DNA from 3 places in the Stutzerimonas tianxiuensis genome. Region 3 is predicted to be linked to each of the others. Evidence: predicted binding sites of a transcription regulator. Region 3 holds the regulator's gene; each other region holds the start of a gene.

The links. The regulator sigma-54, encoded in region 3, starts transcription at its own class of promoters, with help from an activator protein. The targets are predictions, from matches to a motif close to ANTGGCATNNANNTTGCTNT.
Region 1: the regulator sigma-54 is predicted to act here: its motif matches at 2,232-2,251, upstream of ACSSNI_RS09945 (ammonium transporter).
Region 2: the regulator sigma-54 is predicted to act here: its motif matches at 4,764-4,783, upstream of fliD (flagellar filament capping protein FliD).

Annotation. Positions count from the first base shown of each region.
Region 1 is NZ_JBPVWS010000006.1:130,367-136,570, reverse strand. It holds gene ACSSNI_RS09950 (TetR/AcrR family transcriptional regulator) at 53-706, shown strand; gene ACSSNI_RS09945 (ammonium transporter) at 790-1,998, opposite strand; gene dgt (dGTPase) at 2,332-3,828, opposite strand; gene ACSSNI_RS09935 (hypothetical protein) at 3,948-4,136, shown strand; gene ACSSNI_RS09930 (MOSC domain-containing protein) at 4,178-4,855, shown strand; gene ACSSNI_RS09925 (DUF2025 family protein) at 5,002-5,322, shown strand; gene ACSSNI_RS09920 (HAMP domain-containing methyl-accepting chemotaxis protein) at 5,441-6,204, shown strand, end outside.
Region 2 is NZ_JBPVWS010000012.1:76,727-82,930, reverse strand. It holds gene ACSSNI_RS15815 (FliG C-terminal domain-containing protein) at 1-970, shown strand, start outside; gene fliH (flagellar assembly protein FliH) at 977-1,675, shown strand; gene fliI (flagellar protein export ATPase FliI) at 1,677-3,008, shown strand; gene ACSSNI_RS15800 (flagellar export protein FliJ) at 3,005-3,430, shown strand; gene flgM (flagellar biosynthesis anti-sigma factor FlgM) at 3,563-3,838, shown strand; gene flgN (flagellar export chaperone FlgN) at 3,835-4,275, shown strand; partial or broken gene ACSSNI_RS15785 (SDR family oxidoreductase) at 4,320-4,517, opposite strand; gene fliD (flagellar filament capping protein FliD) at 4,807-6,120, shown strand; gene fliS (flagellar export chaperone FliS) at 6,117-6,204, shown strand, end outside.
Region 3 is NZ_JBPVWS010000005.1:15,126-21,329, forward strand. It holds gene ACSSNI_RS08165 (KpsF/GutQ family sugar-phosphate isomerase) at 1-270, shown strand, start outside; gene ACSSNI_RS08170 (KdsC family phosphatase) at 271-792, shown strand; gene lptC (LPS export ABC transporter periplasmic protein LptC) at 801-1,373, shown strand; gene lptA (lipopolysaccharide transport periplasmic protein LptA) at 1,360-1,905, shown strand; gene lptB (LPS export ABC transporter ATP-binding protein) at 1,905-2,630, shown strand; gene ACSSNI_RS08190 (RNA polymerase factor sigma-54) at 2,776-4,293, shown strand; gene hpf (ribosome hibernation-promoting factor, HPF/YfiA family) at 4,372-4,680, shown strand; gene ptsN (PTS IIA-like nitrogen regulatory protein PtsN) at 4,687-5,151, shown strand; gene rapZ (RNase adapter RapZ) at 5,283-6,140, shown strand; gene ACSSNI_RS08210 (HPr family phosphocarrier protein) at 6,149-6,204, shown strand, end outside.

The sequences.
Region 1 (6,204 bases), on a different contig from region 3:
TGCGCGGTATAGTAAAAATACCGAACTCACCAGTCTAGTATTAAAAACACCCATGACCGACAGCTCACCCGCATCGTCCGGCCCAGGCCGCCCAAAGGACCCCGCCAAGCGCGAGGCAATCCTCGCGGCTGCCCAAACCCTGTTTCTCGGCAATGGCTATGAAGGCAGCAGCATGGACGCCATCGCCGCCGAAGCCGGCGTGTCGAAGCTCACGCTGTACAGCCACTTCAAGGACAAGGAGGCGCTGTTCGGCGCAGCGGTAAAGGCAACCTGCGAAACGCGTCTGCCGCGCCGGCTGTTCGTGCTGGAGGATGGGAGTGAGTTCCGCTCGGTCCTGCTAGACATTGCCCAGGCTTTTCACGAGCTGGTCATCAGCCCCGAATCCATCGGTCTGCACCGGCTGATGGTAGCCATGGCGGCGCAGAACCCGACGCTGTCGCGGATGTTCTTCGATGCAGGCCCGCAGAAGCTGCTGCTCGATCTGGAGCAGTTGCTAGACCAGGCGCACCGCCGCCAGTTGCTGGATGTGCCCGAACCGATGCGCGCCGCGGAACATTTTTGTTCGTTGATCAAAGGCGCCGCACACTTCCGTCTGCTGATCGGCTATGCCGAGCGACTGGACGCCGAAGACGGCAAGCGGCATGTCGAGGATTGCGTTGGCCTGTTCATGCGCGCTTATGCGGACCAGCCCCGTACGGTCGACTGAAGCAGCAGCCTGTGTCCCGCAGCGGAAAACAAGCCCTGCTTCTCAGGAACAGCCAGCCGCGTCGGCGGCCAGCATGAGTGCCCTTAATCGTGGCTCAGGGCACCGATCCGGTGAATAGACAGGTCCGCACCATTGAACTCATCTTCCTGACTCAGGCGGATGCCGACCGCTGCCTTTAGCACGCCATAGACGAGAAAGCCGCCAACCAGCGCAACCAGCACACCGACGCCTGTGCCGATCACCTGGCTGATGATGCTGATGCCGCCCAGCCCACCCAACGCGTGCTGACCAAAGATTCCACAAGCCAGCCCGCCCCAGACGCCGCAGAGGCCGTGTAATGGCCAGACACCGAGCACATCGTCGATCTTCCATTTGGCCTGCGCCGCAGTGAATGCCCAGACAAACAGGGCGCCAGCCACTATGCCCGTAGCCAGCGCACCGACTGGGTGCATCAGATCTGATCCTGCACAGACTGCTACCAGCCCAGCCAAGGGCCCGTTATGCAGAAAGCCCGGGTCGTTGCGGCCGACCGCCCATGCCGCCGCGGTTCCTCCAACCATCGCCATCAGCGAGTTGATCGCCACCAGCCCGCTGACGCCCCCAAGGGTCTGGGCGCTCATCACGTTGAAGCCGAACCAGCCGACGATGAGAATCCACGATCCCAGCGCAAGAAACGGAATGTTCGAGGGCGCGAAGGCCACCAAACGGCCGTCACGGTATCGACCATTACGGCGGCCGAGCAGGATCACTGCGCCGAACGCCAGCCAGCCACCCATACCGTGCACCACTACCGAACCGGCGAAATCGTGGAACGGCGCACCAAACTGCGCTTCCAGCCAAGCCTGAACGCCAAAGTTGCCGTTCCACATCATCCCTTCAAAAAACGGATAGATGAACGCAACGATCAACAAGGTGGCGCAGAGCTGTGGCCCGAATTTGGCGCGCTCGGCGATGCCGCCGGAGATGATCGCGGGTATTGCAGCGGCGAATGTCAGCAGGAAGAAGAACTTGACCAATGAATAGCCATTCTCGGCGATCAGCTGGTCGGCCGGCTGCAGAAAGGTCACGCCATACGCAACCCAGTAGCCGATGAAGAAATACGCCAATGTCGAGACGGCAAAATCGGCGATGATTTTCGACAGCGCATTGACCTGATTTTTCAGGCGTACGGTGCCGACCTCCAGAAAGGCAAAACCGGCATGCATTGCCAGGACCATCACCGCGCCCATCAGGATGAACAGGGTGTTGGCACCGTGAATCAGCACTTCTACCGCACTGCTTGGGTTATCCATCTACTACGTCCTATGGTAAGCGCACCAAAACAGCAAACCGCCCCCGTTGCACGCACCAACATGCATCACGGGTAAGCGGGGGTTTGCTATGAACTGTTGCGGCGGACTTGCAGGATTTTCATCCCCGACAAACCAAAGCGTTAATTTTCAAACACTTAGGGTTAATCCCGCCTGGCTCAGCGGCAGATCGTTGCGCCATTTAGGGGCCACGTTCCAGCCGCACGCACCAGACAAATGCAAGTGGTGTACCAACGAAACGGCGGCGCGAGCGATTTTAGCGCAGCGGATGTCCGTCGGAGCTGGCGAGCCAGGCGAGGACGACAGCCATCGAGGTTACAAAGCAGAGAGCGTGCGGTATTCGTCCTGCGCCAGCTGATCGGTCAGACCGCTGACGAAGTCCTGAAGCATGCGGCAGCGGTAGTAGAACTCCCACAACGCCTGGTCTTCACTTCCCTGAGGATGCGCTTTCAGCGACTCGTGATAGGCCTTGATCAGCTGACTGGGCAGGCGCCGGGCAAGCATTTGCAGGTGCGGCTCGCTACGGCAACCGCCTTCCGTCAATGCCCGGAAGGTCTCCGGAGCGACGGCCAGCAGCGGCGCGTAGGCGTCCAGCAGCCCCTGGAGAATTCGGTAGCCCTGCAACTGCAAGGTTTCAACTTCGCGGTGACAGAACACGTGATCCATCGCGACATCCTTGAAGGTCTGCACAATGGCGTTTGGCAGACTTGCGTCTTCCAGCAGCGCGCGGTCCAGCGTGCCGTCGTAGACCACTTCGATATGCTCGATAAATTGCTGCGCGGCGTGCTGCACCAGCGGGTGGACCATATTCACCCGCAGCCAGATGAAGAATTCGCCAACCTTGTTGATCGTCTCTTTGACAGCACGCGCCTGGGCGTACTCGACCATGCTGCGAAAGCTGCGGCCGGTATTCGCGATCGGCTCGTCGGGCGAGCCGTGCTCGGTGAACTTGTCGATCAGCAGCTGTGACAACTGCTCAATGGTGAAGATGCCCTTCTCCACCGAGTCTTCGATATCGGCAAGGCAATAGGCGATATCATCGGCCGCCTCCATGATGTAGGCGACCGGGTGACGCGTGCCTGGTTGCAGCCCCAACGCGGCCTGCAGATCGTCGACAAAAAATTCCTCTGAAAGGTAGAAGCCTGGCTTCTTCAACAGATAGGCGCCGGGTGTTCCCTTGGCCGGCTTGGGCGCATAAGCGGCGCGCACGTATTTCAACAGGCCCGCCGTCTGTGTGTAGGTCAGGTTAAGCCGAAGCAGGCTGACGACTAAGCGAATCGCCTGAGCGTTGCCTTCGAACTGTTCGAGGTCGATCAGCATACGACTGCGCAATTCGCTATTGCCTTCACCGTTGGGGACAGCGGCGTCGAACAGCGTGCTCAGATTCCGCTTGAACCACTCGCCAATGGCAAACTCGCCAAAGTGCCCAAACGGTGGGTTGCCGATGTCGTGCATCAGGCACGTCATTTCAACGAGGCTTTCCAGCGCACCTTCCAACCCATCCAGGCCGTATTGCGTCGCCCGCTCACCGAGCTGTTTATACAGGGTGCGCACAATGAAGCGACCCGTCTGCTGGACTTCAAGTGAGTGGGTCAAACGGCTGCGCACCGCTGCGTTGCGCTCCAGCGGGAAGACCTGAGTCTTCTGCTGTAAACGCCGCACAGCGGCGGAGTTGATAATGCGACCGCGGTCGCTCTCAAGCTGGTCGATGACCAATGACAGATCACCTTCGGAGGCTTTGAGACCCGGTTCGACGCGCCCATAAGGCCGCTGACGGGAAATCTTGTCCTTGAAGTTCACAGACCGCGGCATGATTCGAACTCGTTAAACGACGGAATCGCGAGCCTAGCGCGGCCCAGCGGCTTTACCAAGCGATCAGGCGCCAACTGCGCTTGTCGTTTAGAATCGCCCGCTCAGCTTGAGGAGCAGACATGGGCCGATCGGAGTTTCATCAGCAACACGCCGAACGAGCGACCGCCGAAGCGCGACGGCTACTTGAACAACGGCAAGCCTTGGGCGCACGCTGGCTGGGCTGGGTGGCCACCGAGCTTTATCACCTCAAGCCGCCAGAGTTCGCCGCCATGGTGCGCCGCGAGCTGGCCCGTCTCAATGAAGGCTGAAGCCAGCCCCATAGCTCACCTGTCCAGATCAGGGCGCCCTCATGCAATGGCCGGTTGAAGGTCCCTTCCTACGCGACCAGCTGCTGCGACTGCCGGGTACAGAGAAGCCTTCAGCCATCGACAAGCAGCTGGCGATGGGCGAAGTCTGGCTCAATCTCAACGGGCTACAGGGCGACCGTGTCGCCGATCACCGTTTCCATGGCGGGCCGGATCGCAGCGTTTGCCACTATCCGGCCGAGCACTACTCTCACTGGCGCAAGCTTTATCCGCAGCTGTCGGCCATTGGTCCCGCCGCGTTTGGCGAAAATCTCTCCACGCTGGGCCTGGATGAACGACAGGTATGCATCGGGGATCGCTTTCGCTGGGGCGATGCCGTGATCGAAGTAAGCCAGCCCCGCTCGCCTTGTAGCAACCTGGACCGGCGACACAGCGCCCGTGGCCTCGCCCGCCATATGGCCAAAAGTGGCCGAACCGGATGGCTGTACCGAACCCTTGAACCCGGCGCTATCGAACTCGGCGCGGATCTGCACTTGATTGAGCACCCGTGGCCGACCGCCAGCGTGCTTCGCGTCTGGCGCGGCTTCGTCAATGACGACGTCAACGACATCGAACTCGCCTGGCTGGCCAATCTGTCACCGCTGGCAAGTGAATACCGCACGCGCTTTCGTCAACGGCTGGACAGCAGGCGACGGCAACAGGATCAGGCGGCGTTGTTCTGACAAGGGCAAGCGGCGTCATGCCGCTGTTCAGACGCAACGCCGACCACGACAATACGCGTCAATCAAAGCGACCTCATAAGAAGGTCGCCAGCAGCATCGAACGCCTGCCCTGCGTGTAAACCACCCGAATCGATACCGAGGTTTACATGAGCATTACATCCTTCGACATCTGCCGGGCCGCCGACTGCCTGCAAGGTTTTGTGGGTTTCAACGGCAAAACCGGCCAGCACATCGTTCGGTTCAGCGAAGACTCGTTCGGCATGGATGTCGCCGACAGCAGCATCACACCGGCGAGCGAATTTGTCTGGCAAATCATCGATAACCAGCTGATGACGCTCAAACGTGAGCTGATTCAGCTGCTCCTCGACCAGAACATCAATGACCGGCTAGCCATCACCGAGCCGTTACTTGCCTACATGCGCCGAAATGATTTGCCTGAGATCCAGGCACAGCGTGTCAGACAATGACAAGCGCCGTTTGACTATAAATCAGCCAGTCATCAGACAACATCCTCAAGTTATGGCGGTTTAAGCCGATGTCGTTGTACGACCATTACCATCGGCTCTGCCAGCTTGAGGAACAACAATGAAAAATCTCAAAGTCAGCTACAAGCTGACGCTTGGCTTCGCTGCGGTACTGCTGCTCACCGTCTGCGTGGCCGCTATCGGCGTGCTCAGCATGGATGCTCTGATCTCAAGGAGCGATAAAGCGCAGACCGCAGAAAACCTACTCAACGAAGCCAACCAGATCCGCTATGCACAGGTGCGCTTCGAAGAGCGCGGCGATGAGAAATACGTTGCCCAGGTAACCGATGCGGTAGCGAACATTGCTCGACTGGTCGAACAGAAAAAAGCCAGCTTCTCGGAACCGCAGGACCGGGAGTTGCTGCAAACCATCGCCAATCAGGCGCGAGAGTACCAGGCCGCATTCGAAAAGCTCGTCGCAATGCATGCACTGAAAAAGCAGACACGCGCCAACTGGGTTGAAGCAGGCAATACCACTGACAAACTGATAGCCAACCTGGAGCAGCGCTGGAACGGCGTTCAAGGCAACCCGGTCTTACACCCGACCGGAGACATTGCCAATATCGCGCTGATGACGACTGAGCTCTCCAAGCAGAATCGACTGCTGCGCTTCACCGTCCGCGGATATCTGATGGAAGAATCCGAAGCCGCCCTGAACACCCTGAACCAGCAGTTTGAAGCGTTGAACGCAGCCATTGCACCGCTGGAGCAAGAGCTGATCGGTCCCCAAGCCGAAAGCCTGAAAACCCTTAAGGCCAGCGCGACCGAGTACGTCGACCTGGTGAAGAAACTGCCGCCCATCGTTGCCAGTCAGCAACAGACGCG
Region 2 (6,204 bases), on a different contig from region 3:
CCAGGCGGCCATCCTCATGCTGAGCATGGGCGATGATATTTCGGCCGGCATCCTGCGCAACTTCTCCCGCGAGGAAATCATCAGCATCAGCCAGGCGATGGCGCGTCTGTCCAACGTCAAGCAGCCGATGGTCTCCGATGTGATCAGCCGCTTCTTCGATGACTACAAGGAGCAGAGCAGCATCAAGGGTGCGTCGCGCACCTACCTGTCCGGCATGCTCGGCAAGGCGTTGGGTGGCGACATCACCCGTTCGCTGCTCGACTCCATCTATGGCGAAGAAATTCGCGCCAAGATGGCGAAGATGGAGTGGCTGGACCCCAAGCAGTTCGCCGCGCTGATCGCCAAGGAGCACGCGCAGATGCAGGCGGTGTTCCTCGCCTTCCTGCCGCCTGGCATGGCCACCGACGTGCTCGAGTGCATGCCGGCCGAGCGTCAGGACGAGCTGTTGTACCGCATCGCCAACCTGAGCGAGGTCAACAGCGACGTGATCGCCGAGCTGGAGCAGCTCATCGATCGCAGTCTGCAAGTGCTCACGAACCAGGGTTCACAGGTGCGTGGCGTGAAGCAGGCCGCAGACATCATGAACCGGTTCAAGGGCAACCGAGACCAGATGTTCGAACTGCTGCGCGCGCACAACGAAGAACTGGTCGGCAAGATCGAAGATGAAATGTACGACTTCTTCATTCTGTCCCGGCAGAACCAGGATGTGCTGCAAACGCTGCTTGAAGTGATCCCGCTGGAAGAGTGGGTGGTTGCGCTCAAGGGCGCCGAGCCGGCGCTGGTGAATGCCATCCAGGGGGCGCTGCCCAAGCGCCAGGCGCAGCAGATGGAGTCGATCAACCGTCGCCAGGGCCCAGTGCCGCTGTCGCGGGTGGAGCAGGTGCGCAAGGACATCATGGCCGTGGTCCGGGATATGTCCAACGAAGGCGACCTGCAGGTTCAGTTGTTCCGCGAACAGACCGTCGAGTAAGCGCCGATGAGCATCAAGATCATCAAAGGTGAAGGTCGCTCCTGGCGGCCGTTCCGCTTCCCGCCTCGCGTGCGCACCGCCTCTGAACTGGCCGACAGCGTGGCCGGTGACCCGGCGGCGCTGCAGCGCGCCGTTGCCGATGGCTTTCAGGAAGGCATCGACAAGGGCTACGAGCAGGGCCTGGAGCAGGGTCGTGAAGCCGGACATCGCGAAGGTTTCGAGCGCGGTGTCGAGGACGGCAAGGCGATCGGTCGTGAAGAAGGCCGTGTCATGGGACGTCGCGCATTCGACGAAGCGGCCCGGCCGCTGGATGAACTGGTCGAGCGTTTCGAGCACTTCCGGCAGGAATTCGAACAGGCGCGTCGCGAGCAACTGCTGGAGCTGGTGCAGAAGGTTTCCAAGCAGGTGATCCGCTGTGAACTGACCCTGCATCCGACGCAGTTGCTGACCCTGGCTGAGGAAGCCCTGGCGGCCATGCCGGGTGATCAGGAAGACGTGCGCATCTTGCTCAACCCCGAGGAATGCAACCGGATCAAGGAGTTGGCACCCGAGCGTGCGGCGGCCTGGCGTCTGATCCCGGATGAAAAGCTGGCGCTCGGCGAGTGCCGTGTGATCACGGCGCAGGCCGAAGCCGATATCGGCTGCCAGCAGCGCCTTGATTCATGCATGGACACGCTGGGCGAGCACATCAGGGCGGAAGCCTGAGATGTCCCTGCGCGAGAGCTTCCGGCTCGACGAGGCGTTGCGCTCGCTGGACACGGTGCAGCTGGCGAAGGTCAGCGGCCGGCTGGTGCGCGTCTCCGGCATGCTCTTGGAAAGCCTCGGCTGCCAGCGCATGACCGGCCAGCGCTGTTTCGTCGAACAGGGCGACGGCAGCATGCTCGAAGCGCAGGTGGTGGGCTTCAACCGCGACATCACCTACCTGATGCCCTTCAAGAAACCGGTGGGGCTGACCTCCGGATCGCGCGTATTTCCGGCGCCGGATGATGCCAAGCTGCATATCGACGAATCCTGGCTGGGGCGTGTGGTTAACGGCCTCGGTGAGCCGCTGGACGAAATGGGCAAGCTCAGCGGGCGCGATCCGCTGCCCACCGAGCTGCCTTCGGTCAATCCGCTCAAGCGCAAGCCGGTCAGTGAACCGCTGGACGTCGGCGTGCGGGCGATCAATTCCATGCTCACCCTCGGCAAGGGCCAGCGCGTCGGCCTGTTCGCCGGTTCCGGTGTGGGCAAAAGCGTGCTGCTGGGCATGATCACGCGACAGACCAAGGCTGACGTCGTGGTGGTCGGGCTGATTGGTGAGCGCGGGCGCGAGGTGCAGGAGTTCCTGCTGCATTCGCTGGGTGAAGAGGGCCTGAAGAAGGCCGTCGTGGTGGTGGCGCCGGCCAACGAATCGCCGCTGATGCGCCTCAAGGCCACCGAGCTTTGCCACAGCATCGCCGCTTATTTCCGCGACCAGGGCAACGATGTGTTGTTGCTGGTCGATTCGCTGACCCGCTACGCCATGGCCCAGCGAGAAATTGCCCTGGCCCTCGGCGAGCCGCCAGCGACCAAGGGCTATCCGCCGTCTGTGTTCGGTATGCTGCCGGAGTTGGTCGAAAGCGCCGGCAATGGCGCCAATGACAACGGCAGCCTCAGTGCGCTGTACACCGTTCTCGCCGAGGGTGACGACCAGCAGGACCCGATCGTCGATTGCGCGCGTGCAATTCTCGATGGCCACATCGTGTTGTCGCGTCGACTGGCGGACGCCGGGCATTACCCGGCCATCGACATCTGCGCTTCGGTCAGCCGCTGCATGAGCCAGGTCGGCCAGCCGCCGCACCTGGGCGCCGCGCGGCAGCTCAAGGAGTTCTACAGCACCTACGAGAAGATCAAGGAGCTGATCCCGCTGGGTGGCTACAGCCCTGGCGCGGACATCAAGACCGACCGCGCCGTGCAGCTCGCACCCACCATCGAACGCTTCCTGCGTCAGGAAGTGGGCGAGGCGGCGGAGCTGGAAACCAGTCTCACCATCCTGCAGAGCATCATCAGGAAGCCATGAAGCAGCAGATCGAAACGCTCACACGCCTGGCCAGCCTGCGCGGCAACCGGGTCAAGCAGATGCTCGGGCAGGTTCAGTACCAGCAAAACCTCTGCCAGCGCTATCGCAACAACATCACCGGTCTCAGCCGCCTGTGCGGGTTCTCCGTGCCGATGAGCACGCCGCTGCAGCGCGACAATCAGCAGCGCTACAAGGCCACGCTGTACAAGATGGTCGAGCTGCAGCGGCGCGAACTGGCCGTGGCCGAGCAGGCCCTGGTGCGTATTCAGCAGGAGCTGCTGCAGGCCATGCGCAGCGAGAAGGTGGTTGAGCATGTGATCGACGCCAAGATGCAGCAGTGGCAGCAGCTGCTTATGGCGCAGGAACAGAAAATTCAGGACGGTCTGGCCGCGCAGACCTGGTGGCGCAATCAGATCGCCTGAGTAGGAGTGCCTGAACACGGCGCTTGGAAACGGCGTCAGGCGGCCCGCCTGTCAGCCCCAGCAAAAAAACATTTAAGGTTTGCGCCTTAGCGGTCGCTTGTTTGGCAGTAACCACTGAGTTGGAACGAAATCATGGAAATCAGCCGGCAGTTCAAGCCCGCCATTGCAATGCCCACCGAGACCGCTTCGGCGCGTCCGGCCAGTGCGCGCCCCACGGCCCAGCCTGCTGCGCGTCCGGCCACAAGCCTGCCGCTGGAGCAGATGCACGACGCCCTGCGCGCCATGCCCGAGGTCGATCTGGACCGGGTGGCGGCCATCAAGCAAGCGCTGCAGCGCGGCGAGATCTCTACCGACGTGGGTGATCTGGCCAGCAGCATGCTCAGCTATCACCGCGGAAACGATGCGTGAGCCAGCGCGATAAGCTGCTGGCAGTCGTCGATGACGATCTCCAGCAGGATTGCGGCGATTACCTCGCCTTGCGCGAGCTGATGCAGGCGCTCTACGGACGTCTGCTCGAGCGCGACGTGCCGGAGATCGACCGCATCAACCTGCAGATCACCGTGCGCGTCGAAGCCATCGCCGCGCGCGCCCAGCGACGCAGCAAGGTGCTCGCGGCTTTCGGTCTGGAAACCTCGGGTGTTGGCATGCGCCGCCTGCTGTCCAGCTGCACGGGTGAGCGCGGTGACTCCCTTCAGCAGCATTGGCGGCAAGTCGGTGATCTCGCTGTGCAGTGTCAGCAATTCAACGAGCACAACGGCAAGCTGCTCGCCATGCATCACGACATTCTTCAGCAGCTGCTCGCCTGTGGGCAGGATGCGCGGCTGTATTCGCCGCAGGCCTATTGAGGCGCAAAGACATTCGTCCGCGCTTCTGCGGATTCTCAGCTCCCGTTAGCGGCTTCAGCCACAGCTCCCTTCAGCCGTACGCCCTCCATGTAGCGCAGCGCCGCCAGCGTGCCGTGAACAAAACCCAGATAAGTCACCTCGGTGACCCGCTTGAATTCCGCGGCGCTGGTCTTGTAGACCGGCCCAAAGACCGTGGCCATGGCGGCATTGACCCATATCTCGATCGGGCCCAGCTCCGCTTCAGCGATCCACACCACGACAGCTTGTAAGAGGCGCCTTGCCGCGACAGGCCTATCGTCGCCATCAAGGAATTAATCCTTTTCGGTTTGGCCTTTAACTACCTCACTGCTGACGTCGCCTTTACAGACAGATGCTCCGCCCGCGTCGAGGCGGAAACGGCACTTCCCCGTTTCCTAGTCCTGTCATGTTGCGGAAGCCTTTTTTCTGCATGCCGTTTGCTGGAAGGCCCATATCGCGGGCGTTTCAGACCTGGCATGCAATCTGCTCTAGAAACAACAAGAGGGGATGGTGATGGCTATAAATTCCGATTACGTACAGCAGATGTCGACGCAGTTGGCGACTTACGAAGTTCAGTCGTCGCTGGATCGGCTTAACCGCAACGAGTCCCGCTACAAGGCCCAGCGTGAAGCGCTGAATTCGCTGCGCACGTCGATGACGACCTTCAAGTCCGCCATCACCAAGCTCAACAGCAGCACATCGAGCATGTTGACCAACAGTGCAACCTTCAGTCAGGAGGGTTATGCCACGGCTAGCGTGGGCACTACCGCAACGGCCGGTACCTATGACTTTTTCGTCGAGCGCCTGGCCAGCAAGCAGCAGGTCGCGGTACAGGGCTTGGTCGATGGCAGCCTGAGCGGCACCCTGACGCTGAATGCCCAATCGTTCGACCTCAGCCAGTACGCCACGCTTGGCGATGCCGCCACGGCGATCAACGACGCCGGTCTCGGTGTGCAAGCGACCCTGGTGCGCAGCAACGGCGCGGTCAGTCTGGTCGTCAGCAGTGAGCAAACCGGCGCCGCCAATGCCTTCAGCCTCAGCATGGCGGGCAACGCTGCCGCGACCACGACCGCGCTATCGACTGCCCAGGACGCGATGGTTCGTATGGGTGGCAGCTATGGCGCGGGCGGCATCGAGCTGACCAGCGCCAGCAACACTTTTACTGACGTCATCGACGGCGTAAGCCTGACCGTGAGCAAGACGCATGCGGCGACCGACACCCCGCTGACCGTCACGGTGGGCCAGGACAAAGCCGGCACACAGGCCAAGGCACAGACATTCATCGACGCCTTCAACGCCCTGATGACCAGTTTCGATTCGCTGACCGCCAGCGGCAGCGGCAGCGATAGCGCCAAACGCGGCGCCCTGGCCGGCGATTCCAGCGTGCGTTCCATCGAAAGCCGCCTCAACAGCCTGTTGCGTGCCGACTTCGGCGGCAAGAGCCTGATCGAATTCGGCATCAGCGCCGACCGTAACGGCAAGCTGACGATCGATGCCAAGCGTTTCGAGGCCGCCGTAGCCAACGATCCTGCGGGCTTCGAGGAGCTGTTCACCGGCACCGACAAGCTGCTGGAGAGCATGGACAAGACTGTTGCCAGCTACACCAGCAGCACCAACGGCCTGCTGAAGAGCCGCATGGACACGCTGGACATGAGCCTGCGCCGCATCGACGAGCAGTTCGAGACGCTCCAGCAGCAGTACGACACCCATTACAGCCGCTACCTGCGGCAGTTCACCAGCATGATGCAGACCATGCAGAGCATGGAGCAGACCAGCGGAATGTTCTCGATGCCCACCACATCGCAAGCTAACGGATTGTTCTCATGAACAGCTATCACCCCAACGACAGTTATGACAGCTACCGCTCGGTAGACCTCGAGGCACGTGCTGCCTCGGCTTCGCCCTACGAAC
Region 3 (6,204 bases):
GCGGTTGTGGAGGCAGACGGCCGCCTGGCCGGAATCTTCACCGATGGCGACCTACGCCGCACGTTGGACAAGGGCATCGACGTTCGCCAGGCAAGCATCGATCAGGTCATGACGCTTCACGGCAAGACAGCGCATGCCGACATGCTTGCCGCCGAAGCATTGAAAATCATGGAAGACAACAAGATCAACGCGCTGGTGGTGGTTGACGAAAACGACCGGCCAATCGGTGCGCTGAACATGCACGATCTATTGCGCGCAGGGGTGATGTAAGTGAACGATCTGCTACGACGTGCCCGCGACATTCGCCTGGCCATATTTGATGTGGACGGCGTGCTAACCGACGGCAAGCTGTACTTTCTTGTCGACGGCAGCGAATTCAAGACGTTCAATACCCTGGACGGCCACGGCATCAAGATGCTGATCAACTCCGGCGTACGCACCGCGATCATCAGCGGCCGCAAGACGCCTGTGGTTGAGCGCCGAGCGCAAAACCTGGGCATTCAGCACCTGTATCAGGGCCGTGAAGACAAGCTGGTGGCGCTCGACGAATTGCTCGGCGAACTCGGTCTCGACTACGCTGAAGTCGCCTACTTGGGCGATGACCTGCCTGACCTGCCGGTAATGCGCCGGGTAGGCCTTGGCATGGCGGTCGCCAGTGCCGATGCGTTCGTTCGCCAGCACGCCCACGGCGTGACAGCCGCTCGTGGTGGCGAGGGCGCGGCGCGAGAGTTCTGCGAACTGATCATGCGCGCCCAGGGCAATCTCGACGCGGCTCAGGCCGCTTACCTCTAGAGGCAACCATGCTAAGCAGGCTCCGCTTCCCCGCCATTCTGCTGCTGATCGCACTGCTTCTGGTCGCGATCGGCTACTGGAACGTTCGCCCTGAGAGCTTTATGCAGGAGGCGCCGATAACCGAGGGCATAGCGTCGCCCATTGACTTCTACGTCACCAATTCACGCACAGTCCAATACCAGCCGGACGGCAAGCGTAACTATGAGCTGACTGCGGAAAAGGTGGAGCATATCAAGGCCAGCGATGTCAGTTTACTGACCCGCCCGAACCTGCGCTCATTTCGCGGTTCCGGGCTGCCGTGGCAGGTCACCAGTGAACGCGGCGAGGTCGGCCCGCAAGGCAAGGAAGTCGAATTGATCGATAACGTCAAGGTCGAACGCAACGATGCCAAGGGGCGCCCGACCATCATCACTACCAGCCGGATGACCGTCCTTCCCGAGAAGGATTATGCCGAGACCCGGCAACCCGTTAGAATCGTCGCCGCAAACGGTGTGACGACCGCTACGGGCATGAAAGCGTATCTAGACGAAGGCAGGATGCTCCTGCTATCCAACGTAAGAGGCCAGCATGAGCTGCGTTAAGACCCTCCCCCTCCTGATCGGTTTAGGCATTTTTCTACTTGGCGCGAACGCCCACGCACTTCCCGAGGATCGCAACCAGCCTATCCGTGTTCAGGCCGATACCGCTGAGCTGGACGACCGGCAAGGCGTAGCCGTGTACCGCGGCGACGTGGTCATCACCCAGGGAACAATGAAGATCACAGGCGACACTGTGACCATCACTCAGAACCAGAATGGCGATGTCGAGGTGTTCACCTCCATCGGCAAACCTGCCTACTACGAACAGAAGCCAGCTGCAGACAAGGAGATCGTCAAGGCTTACGGCCTGACGATTCAGTATTTTGCCGCGAACGAACGCATCGTCCTGATCGACCAGGCCAAGGTCGTTCAGGAAGGCAATACCTTCGAAGGCGAGAAGATCGTCTATGACACCCAGCGACAGATCGTCAATGCTGGTCGCGCCACCAATACTGATGTCACCACACCCCGCCCACGCGTGGACATGGTCATCCAGCCTCGCAAGAAAGAGCCGGCAACGGAGCAGCCCGAGTAATGGCGATTCTCAAGGCCCAGCATTTGGCGAAGAGCTACAAGAGCCGTCAGGTCGTACGTGATGTCAGCCTGTCCATCGAAAGCGGACAGATCGTCGGACTGCTGGGGCCTAACGGCGCCGGCAAAACCACTTGCTTCTACATGATCGTGGGATTGGTCAAAGCCGATCAGGGCCGTGTACTGATCGACGACCAGGATGTGACGCACCTCCCCATGCATGGCCGTGCACGCGCGGGCATTGGTTACCTACCGCAGGAAGCATCGATCTTTCGCAAGCTTTCGGTCTCCGACAACATCATGGCCATCCTGGAGACGCGCAAGGACCTTGACCGCAACGGCCGCCAACAGGCGCTGGAAGGTCTGCTGCAGGAATTTCACATCCATCACATCCGCGACAGTCTCGGCATGAGCCTATCGGGTGGCGAACGGCGCCGCGTTGAAATTGCCCGCGCGCTGGCCACGGCGCCCAAGTTCATCCTGCTCGATGAACCCTTTGCCGGCGTTGACCCTATTTCGGTCGGCGACATCAAGCAGATCATCCATCATCTCAAGGCCAAGGGCATCGGCGTCCTAATCACCGATCACAACGTCCGCGAAACTCTGGATATCTGTGAAACCGCCTATATCGTGAATGACGGCCAGTTGATCGCCGAGGGCGATGCAGAGACCATCCTCGCCAACCAACTGGTGAAGGAAGTCTATCTGGGACACGAATTCCGACTTTGATAGCGGTTTTTTCTGCTCTACGCACCTACAGGGCTAGGCAAAGGCTTCGTTGCCAGGCATATAATTTGCTTACATCGGCGCGCGGCGCCAGCGAAATCGGAACAGGCGCGGTTGCGCCGGCAAACAAGGTTCGAAGTCCTCTGCCATGAAACCATCGCTAGTCCTGAAGATGGGCCAGCAGCTGACGATGACACCGCAGCTGCAACAAGCCATACGATTGCTCCAGCTATCCACACTCGATCTTCAGCAGGAGATTCAGGAGGCGCTGGATTCCAACCCCATGCTCGAGCGCGAAGAAGACGGAGAAGATTTCGATAACTCCGACCCGATGGCCGAGTCGATCGAAAAGAAAAGCGAAAGCCCGACGACCGACTCGCCCGAGCACAGCGAGCCCGACAATCATTACGAGGAGCCCATCAACACGGTGGAGAACCTCGAGGACGGCGATTGGGCCGACCGTATCCCCAACGAGCTTCCAGTCGACACCGCCTGGGAAGACATCTACCAGACCAGCGCCAGCAGCCTGCCGAGCAACGACGATGATGAATGGGATTTCACTACCCGCACATCATCAGGGGAAAGCCTGCAAAGCCACTTGCTCTGGCAGCTCAACCTCGCACCGATGAGCGACACCGACCGTCTCATAGCAGCCACCCTGATCGACTGCATCAACCCCCAGGGTTATCTCGACGAAACGCTCGAGGAAGTCCTCGAGTCGTTTGACCCGGAACTTGGAATCGAACTCGATGAGGTCGAAGTGGTGCTACGCCGCATCCAGCAGTTCGAGCCCGCCGGCATCGGCGCGCGCGACTTGCGCGAATGCCTGCTGCTGCAGCTTCGCCAGCTCCCCGAGCGTACCGAGTGGCTAAGCGAAGCGGTGCGCTTGGTCAGCGATCACCTGGATATTCTTGGCGTGCGTGACTACAGCCTGCTGATGCGTCGCATGAAGCTCAAAGAAGACGAGCTGCGCCAGATCATCGACTTGATCCAGAGCCTCAATCCGCGCCCGGGCTCGCAGATCGAAGCCGGAGAGCCTGAGTATGTCGTGCCTGACGTAATCGTGCGCAAGCACAATGGCCGCTGGTTGGTCGAACTGAATCAGGAGGCGATGCCGCGCCTGCGGGTGAACGCTCAGTATGCCGGGTTCGTCAAACGTGCCGACTCGAGCGCCGACAACACCTTCATGCGCAACCAGCTTCAAGAAGCCCGCTGGTTCATCAAAAGCCTGCTCAGCCGCAACGAAACGCTGATGAAAGTGGCCACCCAAATCGTCGAACACCAGCGTGGCTTTTTCGAACATGGCGACGAAGCCATGAAACCACTGGTGTTGCACGATATCGCCGAAGCGGTGGGCATGCATGAGTCGACGATCTCACGGGTCACCACGCAGAAGTTCATGCACACGCCCCGCGGCATCTACGAACTCAAATACTTCTTCTCGAGCCATGTGAGCACTGCTGAAGGCGGCGAGTGCTCATCCACCGCCATTCGCGCAATCATCAAGAAACTGGTAGCCGCGGAAAACCAGAAAAAGCCATTGAGCGACAGCAAGATCGCTGGTCTACTGGAAGCACAAGGGATTCAAGTTGCGCGCCGCACCGTAGCCAAGTACCGCGAGTCACTCGGGATCGCACCCTCAAGCGAGCGCAAGCGGTTGATGTAACACCAGGCGACCTGGTGGATTTGTTCCGGCGACGGGTGTTCAGCCCGTCAATTCGCACGTGGCAATAGGAGATGCAGTATGCAAGTCAACATCACTGGCCTTCACCTTGAAATCACTGAAGCCCTGCGTGACTACGTCGAGGAGAAATTCGAGCGGATAGAACGCCATTTCGACCGCATCATTGCCGTACAAGTCATCCTTCAAGTCGAAAAGCTCAGGCAAAAGGCCGAGGCCACGCTGCACGTAGCGGGGCGAGAGGTCGTTGCCAATGCCGAGCATGAGGATATGTACGCAGCCATCGACTTGCTTGCCGACAAACTCGATCGGCAATTGATCAAACATAAAGAAAAGCAGCTCGACCACCATCAGGGCGCCCTGGCTCGCTGACCCATCATGATCCGTATTGAAAACATACTGACCCCCGGACGCGCCCTGGTTAGCGTTCCGGGCGGCAGCAAAAAGCGTGTCCTGGAACAGATTGCCAAGGTTCTCGGCGCGGACCTGCCCGATATCGACAGCCAAGCGATTTTCGAAAGCTTCATCGCCCGGGAAAAACTTGGCTCCACCGGCTTCGGCAACGGCATCGCGATACCGCACTGCCGTATGCCTGGCTGCACATCACCGCTCAGTGCAGTGCTGAAGCTCGATACACCGGTGGACTTCGACGCCATCGACGGCGCGCCTGTCGACCTCTTGTTTGTATTGTTGGTGCCGGAGGCAGCCACCGACGAACATCTCGAGCTACTCCGTCAGATTGCAAGCATGCTGGACCGCGAGGAAGTTCGTGACCGGCTACGCCGCGCCACGACGGGTCATGAGCTGTACCAGGCCGTGGTCGACATCCAGAACGGTCACTAGGGCGCAGCAACCCACCATCGCCCAACGCTGAGTGAGGAAAGAGACGTGCCCCCTATCTGCCTGCACACCACCTGCTGCGGCTACGCGCAGCAAATCACTCGTGGCCGAGCCCGGCCCTTCGGCGCTGCTCGATGCGCCTGATCATCGTCAGTGGGCGCTCTGGATCCGGCAAGAGCACTGCCCTGAACGTACTTGAGGACAATGGTTTCTACTGCATCGACAACCTGCCCGCTGGCCTTCTTCCAGAGCTGGCGGAAAGGGCCCTGTTGCACACAGAGTTGCTGCAGCCCCAAGTCGCAGTGTCGATCGACGCGCGCAACCTGCCGAGTCAGCTGAAACGTTTCCCCGAGCTGCTCGAGGACGTCCGTGCCCGCTACATCCAATGCGATGTGCTTTATCTAGATGCGGCGGACGAGACGCTGCTGAAACGCTTTTCAGAGACGCGTCGGCGGCATCCGCTGACCAATCAGAACCGCTCCCTAGCCGAAGCTATCCGTGACGAAGAATTGCTTCTAGCGCCCATCATCGATCATGCCGACCTGAAGATCGACACCACACACCTGAATCTCTATCAGCTACGAGACACGCTAAAGCTGCGCCTGCTGAACAAGCCTGAACCGGGTACCGCTTTTCTCTTCGAGTCCTTCGGTTTCAAGCGAGGCATGCCTGTCGATGCCGATTTGGTGTTTGATGTGCGCTGTTTGCCTAACCCTTACTGGAAAGCCGATCTGCGCGATTTTTCCGGACTGGACCAGCCCGTGATCGACTATCTCTCCGGGCAGGCGGACGTAGAGGAAATGTTTCAGGACATCCTTGCCTACCTGAGCAAATGGCTTCCGCGCTTCGCTGCCAGCAACCGCGCCTATGTCACTGTCGCCATTGGCTGTACCGGTGGGCACCACCGTTCGGTGTATCTGGCCGAGCGGCTGGGCCAAGCGCTGCGCGAACCTCTGAAGAACGTCCAGGTCCGGCATCGCGACCTGGCTTAGGAACCCACATGCCTTCGTGCGAAGTTACCATCATCAACAAGCTTGGCCTGCATGCCCGAGCGGC